3 regions of the Arthrobacter sp. Helios genome follow, and region 1 is predicted to be linked to each of the others. Evidence: predicted binding sites of a transcription regulator. Region 1 holds the regulator's gene; each other region holds the start of a gene.
What was found. Region 1 encodes Rex, which represses fermentation and respiration genes when NADH is low (regulators of the CRP and FNR family bind a similar motif). Its sites were predicted from a motif close to CTTGTGAANNNNTTCACAAG; they were not measured.
Positions count from the first base shown of each region.

Region 2: the regulator Rex is predicted to act here: its motif matches at 1,667-1,686, upstream of ArtHe_RS07915 (glyceraldehyde-3-phosphate dehydrogenase).
Region 3: the regulator Rex is predicted to act here: its motif matches at 2,182-2,201, upstream of ugpC (sn-glycerol-3-phosphate ABC transporter ATP-binding protein UgpC).

Region 1 covers NZ_CP095402.1:2,561,631-2,567,328, reverse strand. Annotated here, with positions in the region: gene ArtHe_RS11620 (3-deoxy-7-phosphoheptulonate synthase) at 1-1,067, shown strand, start outside; gene ArtHe_RS11615 (helix-turn-helix domain-containing protein) at 1,262-1,474, shown strand; gene ArtHe_RS11610 (AURKAIP1/COX24 domain-containing protein) at 1,659-1,757, shown strand; gene ArtHe_RS11605 (HAD-IB family hydrolase) at 1,879-2,691, opposite strand; gene ArtHe_RS11600 (glutaredoxin family protein) at 2,759-3,022, shown strand; gene ArtHe_RS11595 (redox-sensing transcriptional repressor Rex) at 3,158-3,874, shown strand; gene ArtHe_RS11590 (hypothetical protein) at 3,936-4,901, opposite strand; gene ArtHe_RS11585 (hypothetical protein) at 5,054-5,698, opposite strand, start outside.
Region 2 covers NZ_CP095402.1:1,765,508-1,771,205, reverse strand. Annotated here, with positions in the region: RNA gene rnpB (RNase P RNA component class A) at 1-37, shown strand, start outside; gene ArtHe_RS07920 (MFS transporter) at 245-1,600, shown strand; gene ArtHe_RS07915 (glyceraldehyde-3-phosphate dehydrogenase) at 1,863-3,329, shown strand; gene ArtHe_RS07910 (peptide deformylase) at 3,408-3,980, opposite strand; gene ArtHe_RS07905 (acyl-CoA dehydrogenase family protein) at 4,030-5,187, opposite strand; tRNA gene ArtHe_RS07900 (tRNA-His) at 5,339-5,411, opposite strand; gene orn (oligoribonuclease) at 5,562-5,698, opposite strand, start outside.
Region 3 covers NZ_CP095402.1:4,248-9,945, reverse strand. Annotated here, with positions in the region: gene ArtHe_RS00040 (trehalose-6-phosphate synthase) at 1-1,311, shown strand, start outside; gene otsB (trehalose-phosphatase) at 1,308-2,084, shown strand; gene ugpC (sn-glycerol-3-phosphate ABC transporter ATP-binding protein UgpC) at 2,241-3,329, shown strand; gene ArtHe_RS00025 (DUF4032 domain-containing protein) at 3,451-4,812, shown strand; gene ArtHe_RS00020 (DUF4190 domain-containing protein) at 4,935-5,698, opposite strand, start outside.

The DNA of each region.
Region 1 (5,698 bases):
TGGCCGAGCTGCCGCTCTCGGAGGAACTTGCCTCCACCGTCAGCAGCGGCCGCGACGCGATCCGGGCGGTGCTCGACGGTGCCGACGACCGGCTGCTCGTTATTGTGGGGCCGTGCTCGATCCATGATCCGGAGGCCGGGCTGGACTACGCCCGGCGTCTTACCGCGGCCGCACAGGAACACAACCAGGATCTGCTGGTGGTGCTGCGGGCCTACTTCGAAAAGCCCCGGACCACCGTGGGATGGAAGGGCCTGATCAACGATCCGCACCTTGACGGCAGCCACGACATCGCCGGCGGCCTGTTCGCTGCACGGCGTTTCCTGATTGCGGCCGGAGAACTGGGTTTGCCGGTCGCCACGGAATTCCTGGAACCCATCAGCCCGCAGTACGTCGCTGACCTGGTGAGCTGGGGGGCCATCGGTGCCCGGACCACGGAAAGCCAGGTCCACCGTCAGCTGGTTTCCGGACTGTCCATGCCGGTGGGCTTCAAGAACGGTACGGACGGCTCGCTGCAGATCGCCCTCGACGCCTGCGCCGCCGCGTCTGCGCCGCAGTCTTTCCTGGGTATCGACGGCGAGGGCCGCGCCTCAATGGTGGGAACCTCGGGAAATCCGGACACGCACCTGATTCTCCGCGGCGGCAGTTCAGGACCGAATTACGACGCCGGCCACGTTGCGGCCGCTTCCCAGTCACTGGCGGCCAAGGGCCTGAACCCCCGGCTCATTGTGGACGCCAGCCACGCCAACAGCGGAAAGGACCACCGCCGTCAGGCCCAGGTGGCGCTGGAACTGGCCGCCCAGCTCGAATCGGGAACGGAGACCGCGCAGCTCATCGCCGGCGTGATGCTGGAGAGCTTCCTGGTGGGCGGAGCGCAGTCCCACGACAGCACCAATCCCGGTCCGCTCACCTACGGGCAGAGCATCACGGATGCGTGCATGGATTGGGACACTTCGGCCGGAATACTGGCGGTTCTGGCCGCTGCTGCCCGCCGCCGCCGCGCCGCGCGTGTTGACGCGGCCCGAGGCCTCGGCCGGGTCCGCAGCAAACCGGGACGCAGTCGCTCATAAAGAGCCCAATAACCGGGAAAAACTTCCACTATGGTTACTTTAGCCACTAGAGTGGTGTGCTAGACGGTCACGAGATGGTCATCAAGGCGACACGCCGCGGGCTGTTGGACGAACGGATTTGAGGAACACCGCATGCCGCGGAGTTCCGTGCCGTAGTTGTATCAGGCGCAGGTTGCGGAAGGAACAATAGATCAATGGCAGACGAGAGCAATTTCTCGGACGTGCGGTTTCTGACGGTGTCAGAGGTCGCGGATGTCATGCGTGTATCCAAGATGACCGTTTACCGGCTGGTGCATTCCGGAGAACTTCCGGCAGTCCGTTTCGGACGGTCTTACCGCGTTCCGGAATCTGCGGTGCAGCAGGTTCTGCGTAACGCCGTGATCGACCGTCAGTCCGGTACGGCCTGAGCCGGCCGGCCGTAACCGGCCGCGGGTTCGCCCTGACGCTGTCCGGAAAGGCTGCGTGAAGGCGGTACCCTGTTAAGGAACGTTTCAATCATGGCTAGTATCTGCCGGAACCGAAGCTGCGCGGGCCATTAGGCCTCAGGCCCCCGGGACCGGCATGGCTCCTATTTCAGTTTGTGAGGACTCTGTGGGTTCAGTTATTAAGAAGCGCCGCAAGCGTATGGCCAAGAAGAAGCACCGCAAGCTGCTTCGCAAGACCCGCCACCAGCGCCGTAATAAGAAGTAGATTCTTCTTCGTGCCGCAGAAGCCCGCCGTCCGATAAGGATTAGGCGGGCTTCAGCTTTTTAACGCCGTTGCTTCAGCGCTGTACCTTCATCCTGGTGCCCCGGGTGCTGTGCGCAGGGTGTCAGCGTGAGCGGACCCAGGAGAACCCCCGCCACAGTCCGTAGGCAGCCCCGGCCACGGATGCGGTCTTGAGCCCGAACGTTGCGGCCCGGCGGCCCGACCGGAAATCGTAGACCGGCCAGTTGTGTTCCCGGGCGTGCCGGCGCAGGCGGGCATCGGGATTGATGGCTACGGGGTGGCCAACGAGGGTCAGCAGCGGAACGTCGTTGAAGGAGTCGCTGTAGGCCCAGCAGCGGGAGAGGTCCAGCCCCTCCTGCTTGGCCAGGACCCGGACGCCCTCGGCCTTGGCCGGGCCGTGCAGGAACTCGCCAACCAGGCGCCCGGTGTAGAGGCCATCGGTTACTTCGCTGACCGTGCCCAGGGCCCCGGTCAGGGACAGCCGGCTCGCGATCACCGACGCCACCTCCACGGGAGTTCCGGTCACCAGCCAGACCGGGCGCCCGGCCTTCATATGCTGCTCGGTCAGCGCCCTGGTCCCAGGCCAGATCTTGGAAACGATCATCTCGTCGTAGACTTCTTCGCCCAGCGTCCGGACGTCCTCGGCGGCGAGCCCGGTCGCGAAGGCCAGCGCGGCATCGCGCACGCTGTGGACGTCTTTCAGGTTCTCGCCCTGGAGCATAAACCGCAGCTGCTTAGCGGCGAAGCCCGCCGCTTCACGGAGGGTGAAGACCCTGCGCTGGTACATTTTCCGCGCCACATGGAACAGGCTGGCGCCGCGCATCAGTGTGTTGTCGACGTCGAAAAACGCTGCTTCTCCCGGGGTACCTGCCGCGGCCGGTGAATCAGCGGCTCGGATGGCACGGGATCGGGGCATGCATTGAGTCTACTGAAAAACACAAGGCCCGCGCCGACGTGCCGCGCAGGGGACTATCTTTGATGTCATGAATGATCCCGGCTCCCGCCCCTCGGTTCCCGACCTCCTCCTGCTCACCCGCCCCGGCTGCCACCTCTGCGAAGATGCCAGGCAGATCGTTGACCGGGTCTCGAAGGACCTCGGGATTCCTTGGCAGGAAAGGTCAATCGAGCAGGACCCGGATCTTTTGGACCGCTTCGCGGAGGAGATCCCGGTGCTGATGATTGACGGGGTCCAGCGTGATTTCTGGCAGATCGATGAGGCGCGGCTCCGGCGCCTGCTGGCCGCGTAATACGCAGCCGCATGGGGGACACGGATGGCAAAACCCACTTGGTCAGGCAGCAGCAGCGGTCCTAGAGTGGGAAATTACCGGGCCGGCGGTCCGCAGGGACCGACCCGGTGCTGAGGACATGACGGAGTTGCAGAAGTGAGTATCCCGGATGAACGAGACCTGGTCAGCCCGGCGGCATCTGGCCACGGGCGGCACATCCCACCTGCTTCCCTTGCCCGGCTGACCGTCTACCTCAGGGTGCTGGGCACCATGATGACGGAAGGGATCGAACGGGTCTCCTCCGAGGAACTGGCCGAGGCCGCCGGGGTCAATTCCCCCAAACTGCGGAAAGACCTTTCGTATCTCGGCTCCTACGGCACCCGCGGCGTAGGCTACGACGTTCCCTACCTGAGCGGGCAGATTTCCGCGGCCCTGGGCCTGACACTGGACTGGCGCGTGGCAATTGTGGGGGCCGGACACCTGGGCCGTGCACTTGCCGGATATCCCGGATTCGGTTCCCGCGGCTTTGAAGTGGTGGCCCTGTTCGACGCGGACCAGATGGCAGTCGGCCAGGAGGTCGGCTGGCTCAGGATCAGTCCGGTCGAGGCGATGGAAAGCATCCTGGAAAAAACCCGGGCCAACATGGCCGTGCTGGCTGTGCCTGCGGAAGCAGCTCAGGGGATGTGCGACCGGCTGGTGGATGCCGGGATCACGAGCATCCTGAGCTTCGCCCCCGTGGTCCTGCAGGCTCCCGCGGAAGTGCAGATCCGAAAAGTCGACATGGCAACGGAGCTGCAGATCCTGGCCTACCACGCACAGCGGGCCCAGGTTTCCGCCCTGGCTACGGACGCCCAGGCGCGACTGCTCCGCTGACCTCTGTACCGCTCAATCCTGACCCCTGAACCACCGCATCCTCACGGCAGGCTGCCGCTGCCTACCGCTGCAGCGGACCGGACCGGCGCTGAGCGAAATAACGAGCTGCGCGCGGCAGGAAAGTAAGCGCCAGGCCGGTACCCGCAAGCAGGGCCGCGCCGACATGCTGTGACAGGTTGTCCCTGATCCCAAAGAAGAGGGATGCCGTGATCAGCAGGCAGCAGCACACCCTCGCCCAGTTCCTGCCCTCGCGGACGAGGGTGGCCAGGAAAATGTAGAGACCAAACGTCACGACCGCGACGGCGGCATCGGCGACCCGCACCACGGCAAGCACAGATTCAGGCGGGACCTTGAGCTGCTGGAGCTGCAGGGCTACGTCAGGGAAGGGCCTGCCGGGGTCCAGGGCGGCCCGGAATCCCACAACCAGGAGCAGGGCACCGGCTGCTGCTATGAGGACGGCAGCAACGTTGACAGCAAAGGGGGCCCGGAGCCGCGGACGGCGGTCCGGGAGCCGCCGGGGAGGTTCGGGCGCGGGAGCGGGCGGATGCTCCGGACGGGGCGGCAGCTTAGCCGCTGGCTGGGCTTCCGCCGCCTGGCGCCGCGGCCGCCGGGCGGTGGTCAGGTCCAGGCCCGGATCAGCAGCAGGTGCGCCGGACTCTGCGCCGGACCGGGTGGACCCGGTGGACCCAGCGCCGGGCCCGGTGAAGTCAGCGCCGGAACCGGCGGCGGACTGAGCTGCCGTCCCGGATACCTCGAGCTCCAGCTCACGGGACCGGTGGGCTGCGGTGGCGCGCCGCCTGGACGCGGATCTGCCGTGGATTGCCTGCCTGAGCGCGATGCTTGGCCAGGGCCGCCACTGGCGGCCCTGGGATGCATTGGGTGCTGCGTGGTCCGGCGCGTCCAGTTCCGCTGAAGCTTCGGCGCTGTGCCGGTTTCGCCGGACCGCGCTGCGCTGATGCGCGGAACCCGTTCCCTGGGTACTCGGGACAGCGCCGGGAGAATCGGGTGCTGCAGGGGGAGTCGTCATAGTCGTCGCCGCCTTCAGGAGACCGGAAAGTGGTGCTCCACGAAGAACCCGCAGGCCCCCGTGGAGCATTAAACGCTACGTCCCCGGCTCCCTGCTGTGACCACTTCGGCGGTGAACCCGCACTGCCTTCGGCTAGATTGTTGCAACCTGCTTTAGTACGGGCGGTACGGGTTGTACTGGTGCCGCTGGAAAAAGGCATTGCTGGGCTTGAGGTAGAGCATCACGATGCCCGCGATTCCGACCAAAGTGGACAGCAGGGACAGGATCCCCAGTGCCGACATGAAGTAGGCCGGGAGGGAAACCAGCAGGCCGAAGATGGAGAAGGCAGCAAAGACGGTCCCGACAATGCGTGCCCAGTTGTGGCCCTTTCGGACAAACAGCGCGATCAGGACGTACAGCCCCAAACCAATCAGGGCGATGACGACCGAGAAGGTAATCAGGAATCCACTGACATCCTGGACATCGATGTTTGTCTGCCGAAGATCCTGGATCTGGGAGGGGGTGAGCAGGTCCGGAAGGTTGAACGACGTAATCAGGTTGTTGATGAAGGCCAGGACGCCGGCGGCCAGGATGAGCCAGAAACCGATCATCACCTCACGCGGGGCCGGCCCCTTAGGCCCGGCTTGGCTGGCCGGCCCGCCGGGGTAGGCATAACCCGAGGGCTGCGCGGCCTGGTATCCGTACGGCGTCTGGCCATACTGCCCTTGCCCATACTGGCCCTGGCTATATGTGCCGGGCTGCTGGCCTTGCCCGTACTGGTTCTGGCCGTACTGGCCCTGCCCGTACTGATTCTGGCC
Region 2 (5,698 bases), 800 kb from region 1:
GCAGGCACAAAACCCGGCTTATCGGCCAGCCCGTCCCCACCGGCCAGCAGTACTGCACAATTTGTACCGCGTGAGTTGCCGGCCGATTATTATTTAGCCCGGCGGGCTCCGCGCACAACCCAGGTTGCCTGTTTCGCCGGTATTTTGCCTGACTTTTCCACACGGGCATGCCGTGTCATGCATTGGCATGGGCCTCGGCTATTCTGTGGCAATGGTCTCGAACCCGGCACCGAGAAAGCACCTGGTGCTCCGCAATGCTAATTTCCGGGCCCTGTGGCTTTCCTCGACCGTGGGAATCCTCGGGGGATCCGTCACGGCGATCGCCCTTCCCATCATTGCCGCTGTCGAGCTGGGGGCCAGTGACTTTGCCGTAGCGGCCCTATCCGGCATGGTGTTCCTGCCCTGGCTGCTGTTCGGGCTGCCCGTTGGCGTGATCGTGGACAGGCACCGCCGGCGTCCCGTCATCCTCATCTCACTGGTGCTCCGGGTCCTGCTGCTGGCAACCCTCCCTGTGGCTTACTGGCTGGGAGTGCTGTCAACGCCCCAGCTGTTCGTGGTGTCCTTCCTGACCGGGCTGGCAGCCGTGTACTTCACGCTTGCTGAGGCTGCGCTTATCCCGCGGGCGGTGGAGCGGGAAGAACTGATTGAGGGAAACGGCCTGATGACGGGTTCCGGGGCCTCAGCCGACGCCGTAGGGCGCGGACTCGGCGGGTGGCTGACCACCGCCGTCGGCGCGTCCAACTCACTCCTGGTGCAGGTTGCCGCCTCGATTGCTTCGTTCGCGGCGATCCTGCGGCTGAAGGTGGACGAGCAGACACCCCCGGCAGCCTTCGGGAAACGGCGCATCTGGCGGGAGATGGGCTCAGGCCTGCGCTACACGTTGAGCACCACGCCCCTGCGTGTCCTCCTGCTGGTGGCAGCCCTGTGGAATCTTGGCGGCAATATCGTTGTCTCGCTTCTGGTCCTTCTTGTCGTCCGCACGCTGGGCCAGAACGGGACCTGGCTGGGGTTCCTCATGGCTGCCACCGCTCTCGGCGGAACGCTGGGCGGGCTAACCGTGAAGTGGCTGACCGACCGCTTCGGCTCAGGCGTTGTCTGGCGCTATTCCATGTTTCCCGCTGTGGCCGGGTATGCCTCGCTGCTGTTGATGACGCCGGGGTGGGGGATGCTGCCTGGCTTCTTCGGGCTGTTCCTGACCGGGCTGGCCATCTCCATGAACATTGTGGTCTCCACAAGCTTCCGGCAGCGTGTCTGCCCGCCGGACATGATGGGACGGCTGGGATCGGCCACCCGCATGGTGAGCTGGGGGATGCTTGCCGTGGCATCACTGGTAGCCGGAGTGCTGGCCAGCACGGTGGGAGTACGGGGCGGCATCGTGACAGGAATTGCCATCGCACTCGTGGCGCCGCTGGTCGCTGCGGCGGGCCCCCTGCGGGGAGTCCGGCATCTGGAGGACCTGGATCCCGGACCGGAACCAGCCGAAACCACACCGGAAGGGGCGGGCAAAACTGCCCGTCCGGAAGCCTTCCCAACTGCTCCGCAGCACGCGGGAAATGAAGCGGAGCGAACCAAGGGCACGGAAGCGCTGCTGGAAAAATAGCCAGGGCAGCTGCCGGCACCGGCAGCGGTCCTGCACGGAACATGAATGCCGTCTTCAGCAGCCCTGCTTGTGATAAACATCTCCTGCCGCGTTCAGGAAGCCCCGCTGTGGCCTAATACACTTAGTTATTGTCTGCCGCCTGTTTCACTGCGGCGAACTACGTAGACCCGGCCCTGCAAAGGGCTTGCCGGCGGCGCGTGCGCTGCCGGCCTTACCAACCGGTACAAAGCAGTGCCGGCTGAGACAAAGGATGTGAAGATCTGTGAGCCAGAAGTCCGATACCTGCCTGGATGCGTGGATGGACAGGGAGGCGATGGCAGAAGCCATGATCCCTCTCATTGGCCGGCTCTACCGGGAGAACAGCGTTGTTACCTCGGTCCACGGCCGCCCGCTGGTCAACCGCTCCGTTATCGACATTCTGAAGGCGCACCGCTTCGCCCGGCAGATCGACGACGCTGAGCTGCCCATTGCCGAGACCCTGCCGATCCTGCAGGCACTGACCGAGCTGGAACTGGGTGCAGCCTCCGTGGACCTGGCCAGGATGAACGCAAAATATCAGCGCGAAGGAAACGGCAGCTCCCTGCTGGACTTCCTGCGCTCGGAGCTTGCGGATGTGGCAGGCAAGCGCGGCGCCGACGAGCGGACCAGCACCGACGTCGTCCTCTATGGCTTCGGACGCATCGGACGCCTCCTGGCCCGTATCCTGATCGACCACGAAGGCGGGGGACAGGGCCTGCGGCTGCGAGCCATCGTGGTCCGCAAGGGTGCCGAAAACGACCTGGTCAAGCGGGCGAGCCTGCTGCGCCGTGACTCCGTGCACGGGGCCTTCCCCGGCACCATCACGGTTGACGAGGAAAACAACACCATCCTCGCCAATGGCACCCTGATCCAGGTCATCTACTCCAACGATCCAGCCACCGTGGACTACACGGCCTACGGGATCAACAACGCCATTGTGGTCGACAACACCGGCCGCTGGCGCGACGAAGAAGGGCTGGCCCAGCACCTGGCCGCCACGGGCGCCGCGCGGGTCCTGCTGACTGCCCCGGGCAAGGGCGACCTGAAGAACATCGTTCATGGCATCAACCACCAGGGCATCACCGATGAGGACACGATTCTCTCCGCGGCGTCCTGCACCACCAACGCCATCACCCCGGTGCTGAAGGTGCTCAACGAGAAGTACGGGATCGTGAACGGGCACGTGGAAACGGTGCACTCGTTCACCAATGACCAGAACCTGATCGACAACTTCCACAAGGGTGACCGGCGCGGACGTTCCGCCGCCCTGAATATGGTCATCACCGAAACCGGCGCAGCCAAGGCAGTTGCCAAGGCCCTGCCTGAGCTCGCCGGCAAGCTCAGCGGCAACGCCATCCGGGTGCCCACCCCGAATGTTTCCATGGCCATCCTGAACGTCAACATGGACACCGAGACCACCAAGGATGAGCTGAACACCTTCCTGCGCGAGACGTCGCTGAATTCGGAACTGCACAAGCAGATCGACTACATCGACTCTCCCGAGGTCGTTTCCAGCGATTTTGTCGGCTCCAAGCGTGCCGGTATCGTCGACGGGCTTGCCACTATCTCCAACGGTAAGAACGCCATCCTGTATGTCTGGTACGACAACGAATACGGCTACAGCTGCCAGGTCATCCGTGTGCTGGAAGAAATGGCGCATGTGAACCCGCCGGCTTTCCCCCGCGCCGAGGAACTGGTCGCCACGGTCTAGTCCAGATCGCTGCACACAAAAGCAGTGCCCTCCCGGGAATCCGGAAGGGCACTGCTTTTATGTTTACAAAATGGTGGATTAGTGACCGAACGGGTCCGGATCAACCCCGGGCATCCAGGTCAGACCCGGAACACCCCAGCCGTTCGCTTTGAGAACCTTGCGCGCCTTGCGCCCCCAGCGCTCATTGAGGCGGTCCACGTAGAGCTTTCCATCCAGATGGTCGTACTCGTGCTGCAGGACCCGGGCAAACCAGTCGGTGGCCTCGAACTGCACGGGCTTGCCGTTCTCATCCTTGCCGCTTATCCGCACCCAGTCAGCACGCTGCAGGGGGAAATTCTCGCCGGGAACGGACAGGCAGCCCTCGACATCCTCCTCCGGATCCGGAGCAGAACCCGGAACCTTGGACGTGACCAGCACCGGATTGATGACGACCCCGCGGTCAGGGGCGTCGTCGTCGTTCGGGTAGTCAAAGGTAAAAAGGCGCAGGCCAACACCCACCTGCGGGGCCGCGAGGCCGACGCCGTTGGACGCATCCATGGTTTCGTACATGTCTGCCACCAGGGTGCGCAGCTCCTCGTTGAAGTCCTGGACTTCGGCGGCCCTGCGGTGCAGCACCGGCTCTCCGTGAATAACGATCGGACGGACGGTCATTGGTTTTGAGGCTCTTTCTGCGAGGGGTCTGCGGTGGCGGGCGGGTGTGTCAGGCCGTAACGCTGCGGCCGATGACTTCGCGCATGATTTCTGAGGTACCGCCGAAGATGGTCAGCAGGCGGGCAGCGAGGAAAGCCTGGGCCACCGGGTACTCCATGATGTAACCGTAGCCGCCGTGCAGCTGCAGGCAGCGGTCGGTGATGGACTTGGCCCGTTCGCTGGCCCAAAGTTTGGCCTTGGCGGCCGAAACCGCGTCCAGCGTGCCCTCGTTGAACGCCCGGACCGCTGAATCCACATACGCTTCGGTCACCTCCACCTCGGTCAGGATGTCGGCCAGGACAAACCGGCTGTTCTGGAAATCGGCAATCCGTTCCCCAAAGGCACTGCGCTCTGCCGTGTACTGCAGAGTTGCTTCATAAACGGTCCGGGCCACTGCGGAGGACGCGACGGCGATGGCCAGGCGGCCCTGGGGCAGCTGGCCGGCGGCGTACTCCAGTCCCTTGCCTTCCTCACCAACGAGGTTCCCGGCAGGGACGCGGACGCTGTCGAAGTAAAGCTCCGCGGTATCCGAGGCCTTCACCCCCATCTTGTCCAGCTGGCGGCCGGTGGTGTAACCCTCGGTCTTCTCGACCATAAACATGCTGAAAGACCGGCGTCCGCCCCGCCCGGTGCTGCCGTCGGTGCGGGCAAGCACCAGGGCAGCGTCGCCGCTGATGCCGTTGCCGATGAAGGTCTTCTGGCCGCTGAGCAGCCAGTCGCCGTCGGAAGTCCGGACCGCCTTGGTTCGGATGCCGCGCAGGTCGCTGCCCGCCCCCGGCTCTGTCCACGCCACGGAGGTGACCTTGTCCCCGCTGACCATCTGGGGCAGCCAGCGTTCCTTGAGATCCTCGGAGCCGTAGGCCAGCAGGTGCGGGAGCACAAGGTCGTCATGGAGGTGGAAGGCCAGTGCGACGGCCAGGTGGTTCGCCCGGGCGAACTCCTCGTCCAGGACCACCCGGTACCGGTAATCGGGCATTCCCGCGCCGCCGAACTCTTCCGGCACCGCAAGGCCCAGCAGGCCCTGTTCGCCCGCTGCCTTCCACATCCTGCGCGGCATCATGTGGCCGGCATCCCAGACGGCGTAGTCCGGAGCGATCTCGCGGGCGTTGAATTCGCGGGCCAGGTCACGGAACAACTCGTGGTCCTCGTCAAAAAGCCTGCGTTCCACGACGGTGCCTCCTCAGGTAATCCCGTCCGGGGCGGGTGCCATCCGGTACCGGGGGACTGCCCGGCGGTGCGGGCAGAAGTATGAATACGTAGAAAGGCCGCCCCGGACATATCCGAGGCGGCCTTTCGAAGCTGGAAGCCAGCCTCATCTGGGTGAGTAACGGGGGTTGAACCCGCGACCTCCTGGACCACAACCAGGCGCTCTGCCAACTGAGCTATACCCACCATGTGCACTCAGATATCATTCACAAATTCCAGGCGAGTGGAGTTTGTGAACTCATTTATCTGAGGCAGCGGATACAAGCTTACACGGTTTTTTGGGTGCTCCTGACACAAGTGCCCCTCTGCGCCGGAAATGTGACGCACCTAACCTTTTTAGGCAGTTCGGGTCACTTCCGCGGCGATCTTTTTCGCGGCGGCCGAGTCCGGGCCGGGGGCCGGAACAAACACTGCGGCGCGGTAGTAGCGCAGCTCGTTGATGGAATCCTTGATGTCGCCCAGTGCGCGGTGGC
Region 3 (5,698 bases), 1.3 Mb from region 1:
GTCACGGCCCTGGCTCCGGTGATGGCAAAGGCCGACGGCGCGTGGGTTGGCTGGCATGGAGCGCCGGACGAATCCCTGGAACCCTTCGACCACGGCAACATGCACCTGCGTCCGGTGCCGCTGAGCGCCTCCGAGGTGGAGCTGTACTACGAGGGTTTCTCCAACGCCACGCTCTGGCCGCTCTACCACGACGTCATCGCCCCGCCGGAGTTCCACCGGACCTGGTGGGATTCCTACCGCACGGTGAACCGCCGCTTCGCTGAAGCCGCCGCCGAGGTCGCCGCCGAGGGTGCCACTGTCTGGGTGCAGGACTACCAGCTGCAGCTGGTGCCGCAGCTGCTGCGCAGCCTCCGGCCGGACCTGAAGATCGGGTTCTTCAACCACATTCCGTTTCCTCCGCTGGAGATTTTCGCCCAGCTGCCCTGGCGCAAGGACATCATCGCCGGCCTGCTCGGCGCGGACCTGATCGGTTTCCAGCGTCCCAGCGACACCGCGAACTTCCTGCGCTGCGTCCGCCGGTTCGCCGGGCATTCGGTCCGCCAGCAGCAGGTGCACGTCACCGGCGAGGACGGCTCCAGCTACGTTTCGCGTGCCGAGGCCTTCCCGATCTCCATCGATGTTCACCAGATCACCGAACTCGCCAAGCGCGAGGACGTCATCGAGCGCTCCAAGCAGATCCGCCGCGAGCTCGGCAATCCCGAAGTCATCCTGCTCGGCGTGGACCGCCTGGACTACACCAAGGGCATCAGCCACCGGTTGAAGGCCTACGGCGAGCTCCTGGAAGACGGCCGGATCAGCGTGGAGGACGCGGCCCTGATCCAGGTCGCCAGCCCCAGCCGCGAGCGCGTGGAACAGTACCGGCTGCTGCGCGAAGAGGTCGAAGGCACCGTGGGCCGGATCAACGGCACGTACGACACGATGAGCAACACAGCCATCCGCTACCTGCACCACTCCTACCCGGTGGAGGAAATGGTTGCCCTCTACCTGGCTTCGGACGTCATGCTGGTGACCGCCCTGCGGGACGGCATGAACCTGGTCGCCAAGGAATACGTGGCGGCCCGCACTGAGAACACCGGTGCCCTGGTGCTCAGCGAGTTCGCCGGTGCCGCAGATCAGCTGCGGCAAGCCGTGCTGGTCAACCCGCACGACATTGACCGGCTGAAAGACGCGATCGTCAACGCGATCAGCATGCAGCCCCGCGAGGCCCAGCGCCGGATGCGCCTGATGCGGCGGCAGGTCCTGCAGAACGACGTCGAGCGCTGGTCCCAGAACTTCCTCAGCGCCCTGCGGATGGAAGGTGAGCAGCGATGATCCCCATGGAGCTCCGCACCGCCCTGGCCACTCTGGCCACAGCTGACGAGCTGCTGGTCGCCGTGGACTTCGACGGCACCCTGGCACCGCTCGTTGAACGCGCCGAAGATGCCCGGCCGCTGCCGGCAGCAGCCGCCGCGCTCCGCGCACTGGCGGGTATGCCGCACACCTCAACCGCCCTGATTTCCGGGCGGGCACTGGCAAGCCTGCGCCACGCTGCCAGCCCCGAGCCGGAAACACTGCTGGTCGGCAGCCATGGAGCTGAGACCTGGACCGGGCCCAACGCGCAGCCGCTGCAGCTCACGCCGGAGCAGGCGGAACTGCTGGCCCGTGCCCGGCAGGCCGTTGCGTCCGTGGTGGACGCTTCGCCGGGGTGCCGGCTAGAGGACAAACCTGCCGGCGTCGTCCTGCATACCCGGGGAGCCCCCGACGACGTCGCCTCCGCGGCGGTTGATGCCGCCCGCATCCGGCTGGGCGAGCTCGACGGCGTACAGGTGACGGACGGCAAGCGGGTGCTCGAGGCATCAGTGGTGCACTCCAATAAGGGCGAAGGCATCCGCGCGCTGCGTGAGCTGACCGGTGCGGAGGCCGTGCTGTTCGCCGGCGACGACGTCACGGACGAACACGGGTTCGCTGCACTGCAGCGCGGTGACGTGGGAATCAAGGTGGGACCGGGTGCCACCGCCGCCGGTTTCCGGGTGGACTCGACCGCGGATTTCGCCGAGGTGCTGGAGCACCTGCTGCAGCTGCGCCGCGCCGCCGTCGAAAATTAACCTCCCGGCCACCTCGTTTCCTTCTGCCCTCTTTACAGGCGTGGCATACTAAGCGTGATGGACGCCACACGGCGTCCATCACGCTGCTTCAAAAATACATATCCACCCATTCACAACGGATCGTCGGGCACGTACCTGCCCGTGAAGGGAAACACCATGGCAACGGTAACGTTCGACCACGCTACAAGGCTGTATCCGGGCACTGACCGCCCCGCAGTCGACAACCTCAGCCTGGAAATCGCCGACGGCGAATTCCTGGTGCTCGTCGGCCCCTCGGGCTGCGGCAAGTCCACCTCCCTGCGCATGCTGGCAGGCTTGGAAGACGTCGATTCCGGGCGCATTCTCATCGGTGACCGTGACGTCACCGACGTTCCTCCCAAAGACCGCGACATCGCCATGGTTTTCCAGAACTATGCGCTGTATCCGCACATGTCCGTCGCGGACAACATGGGCTTCGCCCTGAAGATCGCCGGCGTCCCCAAGGAAGAACGGCTTGACCGCGTCCGCGAGGCAGCAAAGCTGCTGGACCTCGAGGACTACCTGGACCGCAAGCCCAAGGCACTCTCCGGCGGGCAGCGCCAGCGGGTGGCGATGGGACGGGCCATCGTGCGCAATCCGCAGGTGTTCCTGATGGATGAGCCCCTTTCCAACCTGGACGCCAAGCTGCGCGTCCAGACCCGCACCCAGATTGCGTCCCTGACCCGCCGCCTCGGCGTCACCACGGTCTACGTCACCCACGACCAGGTGGAAGCCATGACCATGGGCGACCGGGTTGCGGTCCTCAAGGACGGGATCCTGCAGCAGGTTGATACCCCGCGCAACCTCTATGACAAGCCGCTGAATGTGTTCGTCGCCGGTTTTATGGGCTCACCCGCCATGAATCTGCTCGAGCTGCCGGTCACCGAGGGCGGTGTCAGCTTCGGCGGCACGGTCTATCCGGTTCCGCGGAGCATCCTCGACGCCGCAGCAGGCAACACCGTCACCTTCGGAGTGCGGCCCGAAGACATGGACATCGCCGCTGAAGGCGAGGGCCTGAAGGTGGAAGTTGACGTGGTTGAGGAACTCGGGGCGGATGCCTTCGTGTACGGCCACACGTTCCTGGACGGCCAGGAACACGAGATCACGGCCCGGGTGGATGCCCGGAAGCCGCCGGCCAAGGGCGACACACTGTTTGTCCGGCCGAAGCCGGGCCACGTGCACCTGTTCGACACCAGCACGGGAGAGCGGCTCGCAGACGAGGCCTAGGCCCGGCGGTTCCGTACAAGTGCGGTGGCCTTTTCCCTGAACTAGACTGCTGGGAGAAGGCCACCGCACCGGTTTAACAAACCGCCGGTTTAGTACAGAGCCCACAGAAGGCATGCCGCCCATGACTGAAGCTGCGCGCGCCAACCAGCGCGATGAACCCACGGACCGAGAGCAGCCCGGAACTCCCCCGCGGGACCAGACCGATGAGTCCCAGGCTCCGCTGGGTTCCCTCCATATCACCGCTGCTTCCATGGACCCGGCGCTGCTGGATCTCCCCTGGTCCATCCCGCTGGAGGAGTGGCCCAAAGAGAACCTCGCGGCGCTCCCCCGCGGCATTTCCAGGCACGTTGTACGGTTCGCCAAACTTGGCGATTCCCTCATCGCGATCAAGGAGACCAGCGAACGGGTGGCCCTGCGGGAGTACGAGATGCTCCGCAAGCTGCGGCGGCTCAATATCCCGTGTGTTGCTCCCGTGGCCGTGATTACCGGCCGCACGGACAAGGACGGGGAGGAACTCGCTCCCGTGCTGGTGACCCGGCACCTTCGGTTCTCCCTGCCCTACCGTGCCGTGTTTTCACAAACGCTGCGAGCGGTGACATTGACCCGGCTGATCGACGCCCAGGCACTGCTGCTGGTCCGCCTGCATCTCGCAGGCTTCTACTGGGGTGACGTTTCGCTCTCCAACACGCTGTTCCGCCGTGATGCCGGAGCGTTCGCCGCTTACCTGGTCGACGCCGAAACGGGGGAGCTTTACCCGGAGCTCTCCCCCGGGCAGCGCGAGTACGACCTTGAGATTGCCCGGGTGAACATTGCCGGCGAGCTCATGGACCTGGCCGAGGGCGGCCTGATCGAGGAAAGCGTTGATCCGCTCGCCACCAGCGAACGCATCATGGAAAGCTACCGGAACCTGTGGGCAGAGCTCACCGAGCAGGAGTCCTTCGAACTCGGCGAACGCTGGCGCGTCAATGCCCGGATCCGCCGCCTGAACGAGTTGGGGTTCGACGTCGACGAACTCACCATCCGCACCACTCCGGATGGCTCGCAGGTGCAGCTGCAGCCCAAGGTGGTCGACGCCGGCCACCACCAGCGCCGCCTGCTCCGCCTCACCGGGCTCGATGCCCAGGAGAACCAGGCCCGCCGGCTCCTGAACGATCTGGACTCCTACCGTGCCGACAACCATCCTGACCTGGATGAAGAGCTCAGCGCCCACCTCTGGGTGACCCAGGTCTTCGAACCTATCGTCAAGTCCGTGCCGCGTGAGCTCGGCAGCAAACTGGAGCAGGCAGAGGTGGTCCACGAGGTCCTGGAACACCGCTGGTACCTCTCCGAAAAAGAGAACCGGAACGTGGGCCTCGCCGAAGCGGTGCAGTCCTACCTGGACACGGAGCTGCGGCACCGCCGGGATGAAGCCGCGATCCTGCTCAACCCGGATACCAAGACCATGCGCATCCTGGAGGGCGGCGGATCACCGGGGCAGCCCTAGCCCGTCCCCGGTGTGCGAAAGTCTCCGGCACGCGAGACTCCCTGGGCATGCGAAAGGCCGGGCCCGAGGGCCCGGCCTTTGCTGGTTTCCAGCAACGAATATGCCGCTGGTTTTCCGCGAAATTACAGGGACTGTTCAAACCCTGTGGAATTAACCCCGCACTCGTAGGTCATACCGTCGACGAAATGGGTTCCCGGCCCGTATTCCTGGCAGACTTCCACCACGTCGAACACGGCGCCGGCGGCGAACGCGAAGAGGAAAATGGTGGCAATCACGGTGATTGCCAGCACGACGGCTCCGATGATGATGCCGGCCAGGGCAGGGCCGTTGCTTTCTTTGGCTTTCCTGGACTGGACCAGGCCTATGATGCTTAGGATCAGGCCCGCCACTGAGGCGTACGGGATGAAGAACAGGCAGGACAGGACCAGGCCGACAATCCCCATGACCTTTCCGGGCTTCTGCGCCGGAGCCTGGTAGGTGCCGGGATAGCCGTAGTTGGGTGTCCCGTAAGGCTGCTGCTGACCGTAGGGCGCCTGCTGCTGCCCGTACTGCTGCTGGCCGTAGGGGGCTGGCTGTCCCTGAACCGGCTGGCCCGGATCCGGCTGCTGGCCATAAGGCTGCTGCTGCCCCTGCCCGTACTGCTGCTCGTGCGGAGCAGCCTGCTGGCCGTACTGGCCTCCGCCGTACTGGCCTTCGCTGTTTTGGCCCCCGCTGTATTCGCCATAGAGCGGCTGGGTGGGTGCACCACCGCTGGGCGGAGTGTCAGCGGACGCAGGTGTGTTGCCGGCCACAGGTTTGTCGTCGGTCGGCTGGGCCGGTCCGGTGGAACCGGCCCAGTCGGCTGCCGTCGGCTCTTCCGGCGTCGATTCGCCATGCGGCTGTCCCG